4 regions of the Sodalis sp. RH21 genome follow, and region 2 is predicted to be linked to each of the others. Evidence: predicted binding sites of a transcription regulator. Region 2 holds the regulator's gene; each other region holds the start of a gene.
What was found. Region 2 encodes CRP, which controls carbon source genes, mostly activating them, when cyclic AMP is high. Its sites were predicted from a motif close to ATGTGANNNNNNTCACAT; they were not measured.
Positions count from the first base shown of each region.

Region 1 (3,118 bases), 270 kb from region 2:
GGTGCCAGAATAAGTACTGCCTGAGTGTTCTTGCGGTTCATGATTAATCGCCCTGATAAATAACATGGCGTAATCAGACCCGTTTTTACGAGTTGGTTTTGTGATGGAGATCACTTTAAATTATGTTAAAAAATCATGTTACCCATAGCGTGATCTGCCCCTGTTTGCGCGACTTCCGTCCTGCCCTACAACGTGCCGCCAAGAGAGAGGCGATAGTGCAAATCTACATGACCAATGGTGGATATTTTATTGATTTTTTTAATTAATATTTCAGTCGCCACCTGACCCATCTCAAAACGTGGCGTAATGACGCTCGCCAGAGGAGGGGTGGTCACCAGGCCGATATCCAGGCCATGGAATCCGGAAATCGCCATACGCTCCGGCACCGGTATCTGCAAGCGCAGGCACTCTTGCAGCACGCCCACGGCGATATCGTCATTGGTGCAAAATATTCCATCCGTTTGTGGATACAGCTGGCGCGCCAGCGATAACATGCCGGCGCCAATGGACACGGACGATACGGTATTGGGGGAAATATTGCGGGGGAGCAACCCGGCGTTTTCCATCGCTTGCGCATAGCCCAGATAGCGTTTTTGATCGCGCACATCCGACATCGAACCGAAATAGACGATTTGCTTTTTTCCGCTGGCAAGCAGGGTGGAGGTCATATCAAAAGCCGCCTGGAAGTTATCGAAACCCACCGTGATGCGGTTGGCCTGCGGCTCGATATCCATTAATTGGGCGACCGGGATCTCGGCGGCATTCAGGTACTTATCGGCGCGCAGCGTATGGACCGATTCCGTCAGGATCAGCCCGGCGATATGGCACGAGAGCAAATGGATAATTTGCTCCTCTTCCCGATCTTTATTGTAGTCATAGTTCACCACCAGCGTCTCGTAACCGTGGACCGAGGTGACCGATTCAATCCCGGCCAGCAAATCGGAGAAAATCTGATTATTAAATGAAGGTACTAAAATGCCCAGGCGTGGATTTTTGGCGGCGGCAAATATCCTGTTTTCCGGATCGGCGTTGTAATTCACCTCTTCCATTACCTGGGCGATACGCTGGGCGGTTTCCGGTGCCACCTTATCAGGAGTGCGCAGATAACGACTGACGGTCATTTTGGTTACGCCGGCGAGTTGTGCGATATCTTGCAGAGTGACACGTTGAGCTTTCATGCAACCGACCTGAACCGGGATAGAGGGGAACGTAATTATGCACCGTTAACGCTGTTATGAGAATCCTGTTACGGACGCTGCGCCGGGCCATTCCGCTACATTACATTTTTAAATGATATAAATCAATAAATTATCTATTACTTCACGCTATTTGTTCGCTGTTGCCACCCGCCTGCCGGTACGTTTGCCGCCGTAACCTGCAGGCCGGATCACGTTACGGGTAACACCCCGTAGTAACATCATTTTAAGTGATCTTGATCACAGTTCATGGCCGGTTAAAACGTTTTGATAATACGCAGTTTCGCTCATTCAAATAGTTATATTGGCGGTCGGGTATAATCCATGAAAAATCTATTCTCATTGCAAAATAAAAAAGTATTAATCACCGGTTCCGCCCAGGGTATTGGCTTTTTATTGGCCAAAGGGTTGGCGGAATACGGCGCTGAAATTATTATCAACGATATTACGCCAGACCGGGCGGAGCATGCTGCAGCCCAATTGCGCGATAGCGGTTATATTGCCCATGCCGCGGCATTCAATGTCACCAATCATCAGGCGGTTAATGATTCCATCGCGGAGATTGAACAGAATTATGGCGCAATCGATGTATTAATCAATAATGCCGGCATCCAGCGGCGCCATGCCTTTACCGATTTCCCGGAAAAAGATTGGGATGATATTATCGCCGTGAATCAAAAATCCGTATTTTTGGTATCACAGGCGGTGGCGAGATATATGGTTAAACGCCAGCACGGTAAAATTATTAATATTTGCTCGATGCAAAGCGAATTAGGCCGCGACACTATTACGCCTTATGCCGCATCCAAGGGCGCGGTAAAGATGCTGACCCGCGGAATGTGCGTTGAGCTGGCTCGTTATAACATCCAGGTCAATGGCATTGCCCCGGGCTATTTTAAAACCGATATGACCAAGGCGCTGGTGGAAGATGCGCCTTTCACCGATTGGCTTTGTAAACGTACGCCCGCCGCCCGCTGGGGCGATCCGCAGGAATTGGTCGGCGCCGCCGTATTCCTCTCATCCCGGGCATCGGATTTTGTTAACGGCCATTTATTGTTCGTCGACGGCGGGATGGTCGTGGCGGTTTAACGCCATACCCGCAGCGCGTTGTCCCGGTTCCCGGATGTTGGTGATTGCGCTTGAACCCATTTTTGAGGCTATACAATTATTATGATTCTAGATGAATTGAAACTGGCGGTGGAAAACCCGCTCTATCACCCGGTTATTCGCCGCACCCTGCAAGCCATTGATCGGCTGGATTTAACCACCTTGCCGGCGGGGGAAGCGGAAATCGAAGGCCGGGATATCTACCTTAATCACATTCTGGCGCAGACCAAGCCATTGGCTGAACAGCGGCCGGAGCTGCACCGGCATTATATCGATGTGCATATTCTTATTGAAGGGCGGGAGATTATCGGCGCGGCGCCGAGCTGCCAGGGGGAGCGTCCGGCGGGTGATTTTGATCGGGAGAAGGATTTCGGCCTATATGAAGGCATCAGCCATGAAACGCTGTTTTGCCTGGCGCCCGGCGATATCGTGCTGCTGTTTCCTGGAGAACTGCACCGGCCGATGGCGACGCTGTCACAGTCCGCGCCCATTCGCAAAATCGTAGTGAAAATCGCCCAGCATCTGCTGCATGCCTGACGAAAAGCGGACGCTCGCCTTGGGCGGCCGCCTGTTATTTAATCCCTGCGCCGATAGTTTTTATGTGCAAGGCAGCCAGGGATTTTCTGCATTAAAACAGCTTTTTCAATACCGACACTTCCAGCGGCGTAGCCGTCAGATTGGCCAACCCATCAGCCAACGCTTTAAGGTGCGGCGCCTTGCTGTGCTTTTCCAAAACATCCTGGCTTGCCCAATGTTCGACAAAAATAAAGCGATCGGGACGCGCCTGGTCCTGATGAAAATCGTATTTCAGGCAG
Region 1 is NZ_CP178732.1:489,411-492,528, forward strand. Features, by position in the region: gene ACL2XP_RS02325 (2-hydroxyacid dehydrogenase) at 1-41, opposite strand, end outside; gene ACL2XP_RS02330 (substrate-binding domain-containing protein) at 186-1,178, opposite strand; gene idnO (gluconate 5-dehydrogenase) at 1,521-2,285, shown strand; gene ACL2XP_RS02340 (YhcH/YjgK/YiaL family protein) at 2,367-2,840, shown strand; gene ACL2XP_RS02345 (putative quinol monooxygenase) at 2,932-3,118, opposite strand, start outside.
Region 1: a site for CRP is predicted at 1,425-1,442, ahead of idnO (gluconate 5-dehydrogenase). Genes of this name have one in related genera too.

Region 2 (3,118 bases):
ATAGGCCGCCAGGGTCAGGACCAGCATGCACAGCAAGATCGTACCGTCGCCCAGTTCCAGCCGCAGGGTGCCGGCGGCGATAAACAACCCCGCCAGCGTCCCCAGCGCCCGGTGCTGGATGCGGACCCGGGTGGCGTTATAACCGTTCTGGCTGACGAACATCACCGTCATTAAAATCCAGTACGGTTTGGGCAGGTTAAACATCAATCCGAAACTGCTGCCGATCGCCAGTATCACCCCTAAACGGGCGGCGTTGCGCAGGGCCATGGACTTCAGGGAACAGTAGCTTATCAGCGCGTGCCAGAACGAAAGCCGCTGCTGATTGTCGGCCATCACGTCGCGGCGGTATAGGGGACGCTGGGTGCGCAGCAGGCGCGCGATGCGGCTGAAGTGATAATAACAAAAATGGCCGACTGGATTGTCGGGGTTGCGTTCGGCGATTTTTTCCAGCGCCGAGAGTGCGCTGGCCATGGTAAAGCGCCCCGGCGGCCGGTGGTACAGGATATCGTCGGCCAGCACCCGCAGCCGCGCCGCAATCACCCGCGCGTTATAGCGGATGACCGCCTCCGCGTGGCTTTGTTCCACCAGCTTTTGCACTTCGTCGGGCTGATGCAGGCTGACGGCGATATGTTCCTGTAAATCCAGCGCGACCTGGAAGGCGCGCAGCAGGCGTTTATATTGCTGTTGATGAGTGGCGGAGAGCATATGCAATTGCTGATAAACCTGCGCTATCAGGTCAATCACCGTTTGCTGGCGGGCAAACAGCGGCGGCAAAGCGGTCTCCGGGTCGGTATGCTGCGTCAGCAGGCTATATTTCGCCTCGATATAATCCGCCAGTTCCCGGTACAGCAGGCTGAGGGTTTCCCGCATCGGCTGCTCTTTCCACAGCCAGAACCACAGGCCGTTGAATAATCCGTACCAGGCGGTACCGGCAATATATAACAGCGGCGGCACGCCAAAAGGCACATTGCCGGCCAGGCCGAGGGTAAAGATGGCGGCGATAAGGGCGGCGGGCAATAAGCGCCCGTGCAGCGGGCTTATCTCGCCGGTCACGCCGAACAGCAGCGCCAGGCCGAACATAATCACGGGCAGCGGCACCGCCAGATGCAGCAACACTTGGATAAGCGTACTGCTAAGGGCGAACAGCAGGCCGCCGATGGCCAGGCGTTTAAAAAAACGTTTATGCAGGGTATCCAGGCCGGCGATATTGCAACAGGCGGGCACCAAAGAGAACAGCAGGCCGTTTTGCAGGCTGCCGAATAGCAGGCCTACCGCCACGGGCAGGCATAATACGATTGTTTGCCGTAAGGCGTAGTTAACTTCGGGGTGATAAATCAGCCTGCGCCACATAGGATCTATGGGCAAACCGTCGGCCGGCGGAAAAAGCGTGGCACAGAGCACCACGCCTGTCTTAAAACGCTATCAGCGCGTACCGTAAACGACAATGGTTTTACCGTGTGCGGAGATAAGGTTCTGATCTTCCAACATTTTAAGGATACGGCCTACTGTTTCACGCGAGCAGCCGACAATCTGACCGATTTCCTGACGGGTAATCTTGATTTGCATGCCGTCGGGATGCGTCATGGCGTCGGGTTGCTTCGCCAAATTCAGCAAAGTCTGGGCAATGCGCCCGGTAACGTCGAGAAACGCCAGGTTACCGACTTTTTCCGAGGTCACCTGCAAACGGCTGGCCATTTGCGCGGATAAACGCATGAGGATATCGGGATTGACCTGTATGAGCTGCCGGAATTTTTTATAAGAAATCTCGGCCACCTCACAGGCGGTTTTAGCCCGTACCCAGGCGCTGCGTTCCTGGCCTTCCTCGAATAAGCCTAATTCACCGATGAAATCCCCCTGGTTGAGATAGGAGAGGATCATCTCTTTGCCTTCTTCATCTTTAATCAGCACCGCGACGGCGCCCTTGACGATGTAGTAAAGCGTTTCTGCTTTTTCGCCCTGATGTATAAGCGTACTCTTCGATGGATACTTATGAATATGGCAATGAGACAGGAACCATTCGAGAGTAGGGTCTGTTTGCGGTTTGCCGAGAACCATTCGCTGTTATCCTCTTTTGTCATCGCTGTCCCTGAGTCAGGACATCGTATTCCCTGTTACGGCGCGGTATTTTTCTCTTACTCCGCGTTAACGGAGCGACGTAAGGGAACTTATTAGGGTCTGGTATTTTATGATGTTCCGATCGAGCTCTTGCCCTTTCAATATCAATGAGGCCGATCCAGCCTTGTTTTTAGCATAGGTTTGAAGCAGTGTCTTCTGTTGTCTTGCATCAGCATGAAGTATGTTCGGTAACATTGCCACTTTTCCAGCAAAAATGTAGTCTGCTGGAAAGCTTTTTATCTGGAGTCATCATAATGCAGGCACGAGTAAAATGGGTAGAAGGGTTATCTTTTATAGGCGAATCATCCTCCGGCCATCAGATTTTAATGGATGGCAATGCCGGGGAGAAGGCGCCCAGCCCCATGGAAATGGTATTGATGTCGGTCGGCGGCTGTAGCGCCATCGATGTTGTCTCGATTTTACAAAAGGGGCGGCAGGACGTGCGGGACTGCGAGGTGAAACTCACCTCCGAGCGCCGTGAAGAGGCGCCCAGGCTGTTTACCCATATCAATCTGCATTTTATCGTGACCGGCGCCGGCCTGACCGATAAGGCGGTTGAACGGGCGGTCGCGCTGTCGGCGGAAAAATATTGTTCCGTTTCCCTGATGCTCGGCGCGTCGGTCAATGTGACCCACAGCTTTGAAGTGCGCGCCGAACGCCACGCTCCCGCCGCATAACCGACCCACGCGCGCCGCGCTTAGTCGCGGCGTATCAATAGCTCCCGCGCTTACTTGATTTCTTTCCCTTCCAGCAATTGCTGCACCAGCGGCCCCACGATCAGCTCCATGGCCAGGCCCATTTTGCCGCCGGGAACCACCAGGGTATTGATATTGGAAATAAACGAACCCTGCAACATGGCCAGCAGGTAAGGAAAATCAATATGATTCAAACTGCGGAAATGAATAACGACAAAGCTTTCATCAAGCGAAGGAATCGCCTTGGCGGCGAAAGGATTTGACGTATCAACGGTGGGAACCCGCTGGAAATTGATATGGGTACGGGA
Region 2 is NZ_CP178732.1:219,324-222,441, forward strand. Features, by position in the region: gene ACL2XP_RS00970 (YccS/YhfK family putative transporter) at 1-1,350, opposite strand, end outside; gene crp (cAMP-activated global transcriptional regulator CRP) at 1,423-2,055, opposite strand; gene ACL2XP_RS00980 (OsmC family protein) at 2,370-2,792, shown strand; gene ACL2XP_RS00985 (phosphoribulokinase) at 2,843-3,118, opposite strand, start outside.

Region 3 (3,118 bases), 510 kb from region 2:
ACCATTATGAAAAGCGCCGAATATTACCTGGAGTTGCTGAGCAAGCAGGCCAACAAAGGCGAGGGCGTTAAAGCGCTGGCGCAGCATTTGAACCTGACGGCGGATCAGGTCATGACCATTGGCGATCAGGCCAATGACCTGGCGATGATCAAGTACGCCGGTACCGGCGTCGCCATGGGCAACGCCATTGACGAAATCAAGGCGGCCAGCCAGTTCGTCACCAAGACCAATATGGAAGACGGCGTCGCGGTGGCTATCCAGAAGCTGGTGCTGGACGTATAGCGGGTTCTCATCGCCGGCAAAAACGCCCGCTCCCCTGGGGAAACGGGCATAGCCGATAACGGGGGCGGCATACCGCGCTAGTCGTTAAAGAAGGTCTGCTTTATTGCCCGCTCGACGCCGCGCACTTCGGCCAGCCCCCTGAGGCGCCCGATGGCGGAGTAGCCGGGATTGGTCTTTTTCTTCAGATCATCAAGCATTTGATGGCCGTGATCCGGACGCATGGGAATGGCGCGGGTAATGCCCTGTTTGCTGCGCCGGTGCTCTTCGGCCAAAATCGCTTTGACCACGCTCACCATGTCGACGTCGCCGTCGAGATGATCCGCCTCATGGAAGCTTTTTGGATTTTCTTCGCGGCTGGTGGCGCGCAGATGGGCGAAGTGAATGCGATCGGCAAAGGTTTCGGTCATTTTCACCAAATCATTATCGGCGCGCACGCCGTAAGAGCCGGTGCACATGCAAAAACCGTTATTGATGCTGTCGACGGTCTCTTTTAACCACTGCATATCTTCAATGGTGGAAACGATGCGCGGCAGGCCGAGAATCGGCCGCGGCGGATCGTCCGGATGAACCGCCATCACGATACCCGCTTCCTGGGCCACCGGCACGATGGCTTTCAAAAATTCGGCCATATGCTCGCGCAGTTTAGCTTTATCGATACCGTCATATTGCGCCAGCTGCACCAGGAACTGCTCCAGGGTATAGCCTTCTTCGGCGCCGGGCAGGCCGGCGATGATATTGGCGGTCAGGCGGTCGATTCGCTCCTGGCTCATGGCGGCGAAATAGTCCGCCGCCTGCTGTTGTTCCTGGCTATCATAATCGTCGGTGGCGCCGGGGCGCTTGAGGATGTGCAGCTCAAAAGCGGCAAACGCGATATGATCAAAACGCAGCGCCCGCGAGCCGTCGGGCATCGGATATTCCAGATCGGTACGGGTCCAGTCCAGGATCGGCATGAAGTTATAGCAGACCGTATCGATGCCGCAGGCGCCCAGGTTGCGCAGCGATTGCTGATAATTGGCGATATGCCGGCGGTAGTCGCCGGTCTGGGTTTTAATCGATTCATGCACCGGCACGCTCTCGACCACCGACCATACCAACCCTTTTTCCGCCAGGATGGCCTGGCGTTTTTTAATCTCTTCCACGGTCCAGACTTCGCCGTTGGGGATATGGTGCAGAGCCGTAACGATACCGGTCGCGCCGGCCTGTCGGGCGTCGTCCAGCGACACCGGGTCATTAGGGCCGTACCAGCGCCATGTATGTTCCATAATTCACTCCTTACTGATTAGCGGTGCGTAACGGGGCCAGGCCACAGGAAGGTTACGCGGTTACCGGTTGTTCCAGCGGATCTTACACGATAAAAAAAGGGATTGTGTCCCGGCAATGAGGGCGATCATACAGGAAAACATCATTGGTCAGGTGGCCTGACCACACAATGAAGTAACTATTCCCGATCGGTCATTGGTTTTCTGTGATGCATGTCTCATTTACAGGGTAAAGCCCGCGTATTGCCCGGTGATTAAATTTTTTTGCCATTCCGGCCGCTGTGTTAAGCTGCGAAGCAATTAACCATGATGATATGCGGCGCAGGGTCTTGCGCTGGAGGGGATATGGAGCTACCTACATTAAAAGTTGAACGCCTGTATCGGCAAATCTCTAATCTCCTGATTAATTGCATTAATAGCGGCCAATTTTCGCCGGGCGAAATGATTCCGTCCGAGCGGGAATTGGCCAAGCAGCTCGGGGTCAGCCGGTCATCCATCCGCGAGGCCCTGATTGCCCTGGAGATTACCGGCTGGGTGGAAATCCGCACCGGCAACGGCGTTTACGTTACCGATCCCCTGCCGCAAAGCGCCCAAAGCCAAAGCGAAGATGAATTCAGCCTGGAATCGTTAATTAAAGCGCGGCAGATTTTCGAATCGGCCATGGCCGGCCTGGCGGCGCAAAATGGTACCGACGCACAGCGCGCCGAGCTGGGTGAAATTACCCACGCTTTAACTCAATTGCATGTTAATGACGAGAAATTCCTGCGCGAAGACAAGCGTTTTCACCTGCTGATCGGCGAAATGACCGGCAACGACGTGCTGCGCGATATGATGGAATATTTGTGGAACAAGCGTAAAAGCTCCAGGTTTGTCCGTCTGGAAAGCCACTATGCCAATAATGATTTCCCTCTCTCCCTGAACCGGGATCATGATGATATCGCCAGGGCGATCATCGCACGCGATGCCCCGGCCGCCCGTAAATATATGGAGCTGCATCTCCAGCACGTCTACGAACGCCTGTTCGACGGCGCCAAGTAACCGCCTGCCCAAAATGTGATCCAGATTGTAGTACAATAAATATTAATGGTGCTACAATTGCCTCAAGGTTACTACCGCTTTGCGTGAAATTGTGCAGCAAGTGCCGCGACAGAAAAGCATAAAATGATAAAGTGACAGTAATTTTTTATTCACTTTATTGGAGTCCTTATGGACCGTCAGGCCTTGAGCAAAACCGATCGCATCATTCATGAGATGGGTCAGCAAATTATCAGCGGTAAATATATCCCCGGTACCGGATTACCCTCCGAAGCGGAATTGTGCGAGGAGTTTGAAACCTCGCGCAATATTATCCGCGAGGTGCTGCGCGCGCTGATGGCCAAAAGCCTGATTGAAATTATCCGCTATCGCGGCGCCTTCGTCAGCGCACGCAACAAATGGAACTATCTGGATACCGACGTCTTGCAGTGGGTATTGGCCATGGATTACGACCCGCGCCTGATCGCCTCGCTCACCGAGGTGCGCCATCTGGTGGAACCCACCATCGCGCGCTGGGCGGCGGAGCGCGCCACCTCCGGCGA
Region 3 is NZ_CP178732.1:5,680,118-5,683,235, reverse strand. Features, by position in the region: gene yidA (sugar-phosphatase) at 1-282, shown strand, start outside; gene uxuA (mannonate dehydratase) at 360-1,544, opposite strand; gene ACL2XP_RS26175 (FadR/GntR family transcriptional regulator) at 1,887-2,579, shown strand; gene ACL2XP_RS26170 (FadR/GntR family transcriptional regulator) at 2,748-3,118, shown strand, end outside.
Region 3: a site for CRP is predicted at 1,746-1,763, ahead of uxuA (mannonate dehydratase). Genes of this name have one in related genera too.

Region 4 (3,118 bases), 2.1 Mb from region 2:
TGGAAGCCGAAGTGGCGCGCGCCTATCTGCAACTGCGCGGCGCCCAAAGCGTCGCCGCCACCCTGCAAATGCAAATCGACGTGGCGCAGCAGTCGCTGGAACTTACCCGCAGCCGGCAGCAGCACGGATTGGCCCCGCAGTACGATGTGGAAAACGCCAATGCCCAGCTCGGGTCTCTGCGCGCCCAATTGCCGCAGTACCAGGCGCAGCAGCGCCAGGCGATGAACGGCCTGGCGGTATTACTGGGCCAGGCCCCAGGCGCGCTGGACGGCGAGCTGGCGGCGCCGAAACCCCTGCCCGCCATTCCCGCGGCGGTGCCGGTGGGCATCCCCTCGACCCTGGCCCGCCGCCGTCCCGATGTGCGCCAGGCGGAAGCGACGCTGCATGCGTCCACCGCCAATATCGGCGTTTCGGTGGCTCAGCTGTTCCCGGATCTCTCCCTGACCGGCCAGTTCGGCATGCGTAATAACGACGCGGATTACCTTACCCACTGGAGCAGCCATTTTTATAGCTACGGCCCCCAGATATCGCTGCCCATTTTCCAGGGCGGACGCCTGGTATCCAATGTGCGGCTGGCTCGGGTGCAACAGGCCAATGATGCGCTGGCTTACCGGCAGACGGTGCTGACCGCCCTGCAGGATGTTGAAAACGCGCTGGTCAGCTATCGCACCGATCAGCAACGGGTCGACGGGCTGGAACAAACCGCCGCATCGCTGCAAAGCGCTTTCGACCTGGCCAGCGAAAGCTATCGCCAGGGGCTGAGCTCATTTATCAACGTGCTGGATGCCCAGCGCCAGTTGGCGCAGGCGCGGCAACAGGCCGCCGCGGCGCGGGTGCAAACCAGCACCGATCTGGTGGCGCTGTATAAAGCCCTGGGCGGCGGCTGGGAGCCTTACCAGAATATTAACTTGCCCACTTATAACGTGTTCGGCCCGGCAGGAACCGTTAACCCGCCGCTGCCTGTGAATACGCGGGCAGGATCATAGGCATTTGCCCAAATCTGCATATAAAGTAGATCTGCGTCACATATTTTTGTAGCACAATGCAACAAAACAGGAGAAAATTACACCATCTTACAAAACGGGGATGGTCGATATGGGTACGCTTACTGCGGGCTTTGTTCTGATGCGCTGGGAATTGCTTAGCGCGGTGATGATGTTTTTCGCCAGCACATTGAATGTAATTTGCCGCAACCATAGCCGTAATGCCCTGGCGTTTATTTTTAGCGGCGTGGGAATCAGCATGGCCTGCTGGTTTGTTACCGGCCTGCTGGGCATTACCCTGTCATTTGAAATTTCCTGGCGCGAAGCCTGGTCCGACTTAAAAGAAGTCATGATGTTCGTCATATCCCATACCCCGCCCGATTGGCAAATTACCTGATCGCGCGGGATCGCGCCGCGCCGGGCGCAACGCCCGTGCCAATCGCCGCGATCCGCCCTTTACGCCATCGCCCTGCCTTTCGCCCTTAGGCTACTTGCCGACCACGGCGGAATTAATGCTTGCCAGGAATTGTACCAATTGGTACAGTTTTTTTATCCGGGACGCCGGTCCCTAACCAAGAGGCATTTATCATGGCAACGCCGATTCCCCCCTTTACCCTTGAAACCGCCATCGCCAAAGTGCGCCTGGCGGAAGACGGCTGGAACAGCCGCGACCCGCAGCGCGTATCCCTGGTATACACGCCCGATACCCAATGGCGCAACCGGGCCGAAATCGTGACCGGGCGGGAAGAAGTCGTCGCGTTTTTGCGCCGTAAATGGACGACCGAACTGGAGTACCGGCTGATTAAGGAGTTATGGGCCTTTACCGATGCCCGCATCGCGGTGCGTTTCGCTTATGAATGGCATGATGACAGCGGCAGTTGGTTCCGCTCTTATGGCAACGAAAACTGGGAATTTGACGCCGAGGGTTTGATGGCCCGCCGTTTTGCCTGTATTAACGACTTGCCCATCGCCGAGAGCGATCGTAAATTTCATTGGCCGCTGGGCCGCCGCCCCAACGACCATCCCGGTCTTTCAGATTTTGGCTTGTAAAGAGAACGTCCACCGTGAAAAACCAGGACACTGATAAAACGCTGCTGATTACCCAAATTGCCGAAATTTTCCGGGAGTGCGGCTTTGCAGGAACATCGTTAAGCCGTATTACCGGGCGCACCGGTCTGGGTAAAGGCAGCCTTTATCATTTTTTCCCGGCGGGAAAAAACGAGATGGCGGCAACGGTGCTCGCCAATGTGGATGGCTGGTTCGCGGTGCATATATTCCAGCCGCTGGAGCTGGGGGCGCCCCGGGAAGCCATCGAGGTTATGTGGCGGGCGGTGGATGATTATTTCCGGTCCGGCCAGCGCATTTGCCTGCTGGGCGCTTTTGCCCTGGACGACACCCGCGATCGCTTCGCCCCGGCGATTAACGCCTATTTCACGCGCTGGATCGCCGCGCTGCGGCAAACCTGCGTGCGCGGCGGTATCGACGGCCGTACGGCGGCGGCATTGGCCGAAGAAACGGTAGCCGGTATTCAGGGCGCCCTTACCCTGGCCCGCGGGCTTAACGACGGAGCGTTCTTCGGCCGCAGCCTGCAACGGCTGCGCCTGCGCATCGACCGTGCGTGGCCTTAAGCGGATACCCCGCTTCGCCGACGGTAATCATATTGCCGGCACGGGCAGGCGGCCGGCCGCATCCTGCTGGGGCCGCCGTCTCCGTCAGGGCAATTTGAGCGCGGTCCGATCGACATAGGGCTGCATGATTTTATCCGCCTCGGCCTGGGCATCCCGGGCCGCATCCTCCACTTTGCGCGATTTATCGGTCAGCAGCGAAGCCAGCTGGTTCTCAATGGCCTGGCGCACCGCCACGGTTTCATAGGCCGCATACCAGGGGTGCGCGTACCGCAATTGCTCCATTGCCACCGCCGCGCGCGGTTCCTGGGCAAGATATGTTTTCATGGCCGGCGTATCATATGCGGCCATGCGCGGAGCGAAGTAGCCGGTAAAACGACTCCACGCGCCGTTAACATCGGGGCTGACCAGATAGGCCATAAAATCATAGGCCGCCTGCTTTTGCGCGTCGCTGATACCTTTGAAGCTTACCAGGCTGGCGCCGCCGATAATCACCGCCTGGCGCTCTTT
Region 4 is NZ_CP178732.1:4,113,076-4,116,193, forward strand. Features, by position in the region: gene ACL2XP_RS18920 (efflux transporter outer membrane subunit) at 1-986, shown strand, start outside; gene ACL2XP_RS18925 (YjcB family protein) at 1,096-1,380, shown strand; gene ACL2XP_RS18930 (DUF1348 family protein) at 1,572-2,033, shown strand; gene ACL2XP_RS18935 (TetR/AcrR family transcriptional regulator) at 2,048-2,611, shown strand; gene ACL2XP_RS18940 (ABC transporter substrate-binding protein) at 2,696-3,118, opposite strand, start outside.
Region 4: a site for CRP is predicted at 1,011-1,028, ahead of ACL2XP_RS18925 (YjcB family protein). Genes of this name have one in related genera too.